DNA from 2 places in the Bacillus sp. C-3-6 genome. Region 2 is predicted to be linked to the other one. Evidence: a T-box and tRNA genes for the amino acid it is inferred to sense, from the RefSeq annotation. Region 2 holds a T-box; the other holds one or more tRNA genes.
The links. A T-box is a leader RNA that pairs with one kind of tRNA and senses whether it is charged. The one in region 2 lies ahead of ileS (isoleucine--tRNA ligase), so its partner is inferred to be a tRNA-Ile.
Positions count from the first base shown of each region.

Region 1 (3,431 bases), 2.0 Mb from region 2:
AGCAACAAGTGGAATGTTGATTTGTTTTTTTATATCAGCAATAGCATTAGCTGCGCGTTCATCTGGAACGGCAACGCGGACGACTTGACAGCCAGCTTCTTCTAAACGCTTGATTTCAGCAACTGTTGCTTCAACATCATGTGTTTTTGTTGTTGTCATACTTTGTATAATTAATTCATTATTACCGCCAATTGTTAAATTACCGACTTTAACTGGACGTGTTTTTGTACGATGAGTCATTTCATTCACGAATAGATCGCTCTCCTTATAAAAGAAGTTTCTTATTTAGTCCCTCATATCAATGATAGTATACGTGATATAGGGCTATAGAAACCGAAGTGCTCGGTTTCACTTTTACTATTGTATCAGCGCCTTTATGTAATTGACAAGGATTAAGTGATGGCTTATTGATATAACGGGAATTTATAAGACTTTCCAATTTGTATTTTTGTAGCAGATGTACTTTTGTTTAATTGTTTAAAGTCGTCAATGACTTTTTCTATGGAAGGAATTTTTTTCTTGTTAATTTGTTCTGTAATAGAAAGAACTGTCTCGCCAGTTTTTACTTCAATTGTTTTATAAGATGTATCCGTTTCTTTTTCTGTTTTATTCTCTTTATTTTGTTGGCTGTCTGTGTTTTCTTTTTTAATCGTTTGGGCAGCAGTTGTTTTTTTATATGAACTTAACATCGGTAAAGTACCGATTTTTATATCGTAATAAAATATATAACCGAGAACAAGCACGAATAGGAATATACCTAACCTCTTCATATTCTTCACTCCTTTGCTAGGAATATATGCTTGTCCAAAAAAAAAATGCCTATTTAGGCATTTTTTTATTTTTCTTTCGGTTGGGGTACCTCTTTAATCGTTAAGTATAGAACGATTAAAACAACAGCGATATAAATGAATGTTGCGCCAGGTACGACGATTTTGAATAAATCCATAATCATGAAGAAAATGGTTGGGATTGTGTAGCTGTATGCAGTTAGTGTCCAAACTTGTTTATAGGATAGTTTACGTTGACCGCTCATAGCAGAACCGATGAACGCAAGTAAAGTCACGCCTACAAAAGTGATGAATAATTGGAATAGGTACACTAAGAATCCAATAACAAATAATAAAATTGGATAAATATTATCGAATAAAGAAATAAATTCTTGTAGATCTTTTTTCTCAAGAGATGCACCTAACAAATCGTTATAAGAATACGTTTGTGTTTGACCATTTCCCATAGAGACTACTTTATCTTTTAAAACAAATAAACCTGTTTTATTTTGATATTTTTCTAGGTCTGTTGAATTTGGATCAAATACGAAAAGTGCATTTCCTTCTTCTTTTTCAATAGGCTGATCAATATCGGCTTTTAGTTCGCCATTTTCAATTTTAAAATCAGGTAAATCTTTATCGATGACTTGATTTACCATGCCTACACCATCTTGGATAAAACTACCGTACAAAAAAGTTCTTGGAATAGTAGTAATTAAGCAAAGTAGCATAATATACAAAATGGTTTTACCGATTTTTTGAAAACGGAATAGCGCCATATCTTTAGGCGAGTATATGCTTTTTACGAATTGGGTAAATATGGACATAGATTCACTTCCTTTATGTATGTATAAAATCATTGTAACGTAGGAATCTAGAGAATCTCAAGATATATTATATTTACATATAGTGGAGATAACTAAATTTCTTTTTATTAACTTTCTTCTTTTAAATAAGAAAAATACAATTGACACTTTTCTTTTCTATATGGTAAATTTATCTTACATTTCTTAAAGGGCATATCCGATAGGAATTCCTTTATTTGATATGTTGTTACATACATAATTGTGGACCCTTAGCTCAGCTGGTTAGAGCAGACGGCTCATAACCGTCCGGTCGTAGGTTCGAGTCCTACAGGGTCCATATCCATTTCGCATGTTTATTATGTTAGCAGGAAGCTTCCTTGTAGAAGGAAGCTTTTTTTACGGAATATATGAGCATTTTAATTGAAAAGAAGTGGGAATTTTGCTACTTTAATGATAGCAAGACAATGTGATTTATTTGTTTGCACCCTATGGCAATTAGGGTAGAATGAAGTTGTATGTCACTTAAGTGGCAATACATAAACTGGGAGGAATATAACAATGGCAAAACACGAATTACCAAATTTACCTTATGCGTATGATGCTTTAGAGCCTCACTTTGACAAAGAAACAATGAACATCCATCATACAAAACATCACAACACGTACATTACAAACTTAAACGCTGCTTTAGAAGGTCATGCAGAATTAGCTGACAAAAGCGTAGAAGAATTAGTTGCAAACTTAAACGAAGTACCAGAAGCAATCCGTACAGCAGTACGTAACAATGGTGGCGGACATGCTAACCATACATTCTTCTGGACAATCCTATCTCCAAACGGCGGAGGACAACCTGTAGGTGAACTTGCAACTGCAATTGAAGCAAAATTCGGTAGCTTCGATGCATTCAAAGAAGAATTCGCAAAAGCTGGCGCAACTCGCTTCGGTTCTGGTTGGGCTTGGTTAGTAGTAAACAATGGTGAGTTAGAAGTAACAAGCACTCCAAACCAAGATTCTCCTTTAACTGAAGGTAAAACGCCAGTTATCGGTTTAGATGTTTGGGAGCATGCTTACTACTTAAACTACCAAAACCGTCGTCCAGACTACATCGGTGCATTCTGGAACGTTGTAGATTGGAACGCTGCTGAAAAACGTTACCAAGAAGCAAAATAATTGTAATAAATATAGAAAAAAGCTAGGGGAGAACCCCTAGCTTTTTTCTATGCTTTCCTTTTACATAATTGGGCTTGTCTTTGGAAGACTAGAACATGAAGTAAAGGAGAGTTGTGTATGAAGTGGAAACATATAATTGGTGACGTTGAAGTGAATCGGGATTTAGTGTTATTGCTCCTTATAGGAGGTTTATACACGCTCGCAATTTCTTTATCGAATACGTTTGTAAATATTTATTTATGGAAACAAACACAAAATTATGTGAATCTTGGCTTGTATAATTTGGCCAGCGTTATATTACAGCCTCTCACATTTCTTGTAGGGGGAAAATTAGCGAAACGTATCGATCGCTCGATTTTATTACGAATAGGAGTAGGAACGCTCGCAATTTTTTTTATTGTTGTCTTAGTAGCGGGGAAAAGTGCTTCTCAGTATATTTTATTAATGGGGGCTCTTTTAGGAGTAGGATACGGTTTTTACTGGTTGGCTTTTAACTTATTGACATTTGAAATTACAGAACCAGAAACAAGAGATTTCTTTAATGGGTTTCTTGGACTTCTTACATCCTTCTCTGGGATGATCGGACCAATAGCAGCAGGATACACAATTTCACGTATGGAGAAATGGAGTGGTTATACTGTTATATTCTTTCTTTCATTAGTTCTATTTGCAATTGCTGTCGTCTTAA
Region 1 covers NZ_CM137247.1:4,058,792-4,062,222, reverse strand. Annotated here, with positions in the region: gene ispG (flavodoxin-dependent (E)-4-hydroxy-3-methylbut-2-enyl-diphosphate synthase) at 1-240, opposite strand, end outside; gene yqfZ (protein YqfZ) at 405-770, opposite strand; gene yqgB (protein YqgB) at 836-1,594, opposite strand; tRNA gene ACW0JX_RS20825 (tRNA-Ile) at 1,837-1,910, shown strand; gene sodA (superoxide dismutase [Mn]) at 2,132-2,743, shown strand; gene ACW0JX_RS20815 (MFS transporter) at 2,861-3,431, shown strand, end outside.
Region 1: it encodes a tRNA-Ile, which carries the amino acid that the T-box ahead of ileS (isoleucine--tRNA ligase) is inferred to sense. The anticodon was not compared.

Region 2 (3,431 bases):
CTTACATACCAGTTACTCACTTCATCTACAAGTACTGCAATTTCACGAGCTGCATTCGTAAATTGATAATCATCAAGTGCTGTTCTCACTTTTTTCGTTGTACTATGCAATCTTGATAATACCCATTCGTCTAATTTCGTACGCTTTACATCATACGTTTCTTTCGGGTTATACTCATCTAAATTTGCATATAAAACGTAGAAGCTATACACATTGACTAATGTATCTACAAATTTAGATTTCGCTTCCAGTACGGTTCTTTCAGAAAAACGCTTCGCATTCCACGGAGCACTATCAACAAGTAAAGCCCATCTTAGCGCATCTGCACCAAACTTATCTACTAAATCAACTGGATCTAGTGCATTCCCTTTACTTTTAGACATTTTCTGACCTTCTTCATCTAAAACATGCCCTAGTGATAACACTCGTTTATACGGTACTTTTCCTGTATACAGTGCTGAGACTGCTAATAAACTATAAAACCAGCCGCGTGTTTGATCAATTCCTTCTGCAATAACATCAGCTGGAAACTGCTCTTCAAATAACTCTTTATTTTCAAATGGGTAATGATATTGTGCAAATGGCATGGAACCACTATCAAACCAAACATCAATTACTTCTGGTGTACGATTCATTGTGCCTCCGCATTTTTCGCAGCGGACTTGAACTTCATCTACATAAGGCTTATGCAATTCTAAATCTTCCGGTGTTTCTTTCGTACTATGCTTTCTTAATTCGGCAATGCTTTTCGGCGCAAACTGATGATCACAACTTTCACATTCCCACACGTTTAATGGCGTTCCCCAATATCTATTTCGGCTAATATTCCAGTCCACCATATTTTCTAAAAACTTACCAAATCGTCCATGTTTCATATGATCCGGATACCAAGTAACTGAATCATTATTTTGTAAAAATGTATCTTTAATTGCAGTTGTTCGGATTAACCAACTTTCTCCTGCATAATAAAGTAGTGGTGAATCACAACGCCAGCAATGTGGGTAGCTATGTTCATATTTTTCTTTATGATATAGCAAACCTTCTTTCGCTAAATAACGAACAATGTCAACGTCACAATCTTTTACAAATTTACCTTTCAAAAATGGTACCGCTTCTGTATACTCACCTTTTTCATCTACAACGTGCAAGAATGACAATCCTTCACTTTGAACAACTCTATAATCGTCCTCTCCATATGCTGGAGCAATATGAACAAGTCCTGTACCACTATCTGCCGTTACAAAATCTGCTGCGATAACGCGGTAACCATTTGTAACTTCTTTCATCGGAAATGGCGCTGTATAAGATGTGTTTAATAATTCTTCGCCTTTATGAACAGATAATACTTCATAGTTTTCTTTTAATACTTCTTGTACACGTTCTTTCGCAACAATGTATACATGACTTTCTTGTTTTGCTTTAACATATTCCATATTTGGATGTACAGCAAGCGCTACGTTTGCTGGAAGTGTCCAAGGCGTTGTTGTCCAACCTAAGAAATACTCATTTTCACTATCTTTCACTTTAAACTTCACAGTTGCACTTAAATCTTTTACTGTTTTATACCCTTGTGCAACCTCATGTGAGCTCAATGAGGTTTGGCAGCTTGGACAGTATGGTGAAACTCTATGTCCTTTATATAACAATCCTTTTTCATGGATTGTCCCCAAAATATGCCATACACTTTCAATATATGGATTCTTTAAAGTTACATATGGATCATCCATATCTACCCAATAACCAATACTTTCAGTGAATTCACGCCACTGCTTTTCATATGTGAAAACACTCTCTTTACACTTTTGAATAAATGGTTCAATGCCATATTCTTCGATCTCATGTTTACCAGAAATACCAAGTTGCTTCTCAACACCTAGTTCTACAGGTAAACCATGTGTATCCCATCCTGCTTTTCTTACTACTTTATAACCAGCCATCGTTTTATATCTTGCTACTAAATCTTTAATTGCCCGACCAAGTGCATGGCCGACATGTGGTAAACCGTTCGCCGTTGGTGGTCCTTCATAAAACACAAACGATTGTGCGCCTTCTCGATTCTGAATTGATTGTTCAAAAATGCTTTGTTCGTTCCACTGCTTACGAATACGTGTTTCTCTCCCTACAGCTGACTCTTTTACATCTACTTTCTTCATCTACAATCACTCCTTTGAATGTTTTAAAAGCACACAAAAAACCCGCCCCTATGAAGTAGGGACGGGTTTACCCGCGTTACCACCCTAATTCTATTAGCTTTTCACTAATAGCGCTTAGCAACGTACTATCATACGTGTTCTTTGTAACGGTAGACATCCGTCCGGGCTTACTCACTTTCAGCCTCGGCTCCTCGGAGATGATTTTCAAATAACGTCTGCCCACCGGCTTTCAGCAATATACCGGCTCTCTGGAGAACAGTTCACTATTTTACTCTTTCTCGTCTTCAGATTTGTATACTTTATTAAAAGTTATTTTATGCCATTTGACAACTAATTGTCAACTAATTCAAAATATATTCTTATCCTTATCCCCTATTCTTATACAATTACTTTTCAAATTCTCTCAATGCTGCTAAATTTTCATCATCCTCAATAAGTTCAGCAAAGAATCCCGATTCATCCTCACGAAGGACAATTTCAAGCTCTTCCTTCGCCTCTTCATTTCTATTTAACTGTGCTAAATAACAAGCACGATCATATCTTGCTAACAAATCATTTGCATCCATTGTTAATACTTCATTTGCTATTTTTTCTGCCTTTACTGTTTGGCCGGCACCATGATATGAAGACGCTAAAGAAAGGAGAATTGCTGTTTCATTTGGATGATGTATAGAAGCATTTTCTAATACATGAATTGCCTCTTCAAACCTTTCTTGACTTTGATACATTTCTCCTAAAGCAAGAAATGCTCTACTTACGAACGGTGTTTGCTCCGTTAATTGTAAGGTAATCTTTTCTGTTTTTCTTTCTTCCCCTGCTTTAAAGAATACTTGTGCTTGCAGAAGAAGAGTATCATAATCATCTGGTAGTTCTCGAACCATTTGCTTCGTTAATTCCAAAGCATCTCTTAACATATCTTCTTCCTCGCACTCAACGAAAAGATTTACAAGTTGCTTCGCTACTTCATAATCCCATCTATTTTCTAGTGACGTGTGCAAAATCTCTATTGCTTCTCTATTCATCTCTACATTCTCATAAAATAGCGCAAATCGCTGTGCTGCCATACTATTTTTCGGATTTAACTTTAAAGAGATTTCATATAAATCGATTATCATAGTAACCATTGAAATTTCTTTCGCACGATTTTTCATACGATAAAAAGCCCTCGTAATGATAGATCGTTTCGGCTGTTCATGCAGCTGGCGTTCAATCCATATTTCCGTAACCGCAGCTGCAGCATACATGAATGCTGTACTTCTTTCTGCTTTTTTCACCTTT
Region 2 covers NZ_CM137247.1:2,025,776-2,029,206, reverse strand. Annotated here, with positions in the region: gene ileS (isoleucine--tRNA ligase) at 1-2,153, opposite strand, end outside; T-box leader at 2,208-2,447, opposite strand; gene ACW0JX_RS10495 (tetratricopeptide repeat protein) at 2,540-3,431, opposite strand, start outside.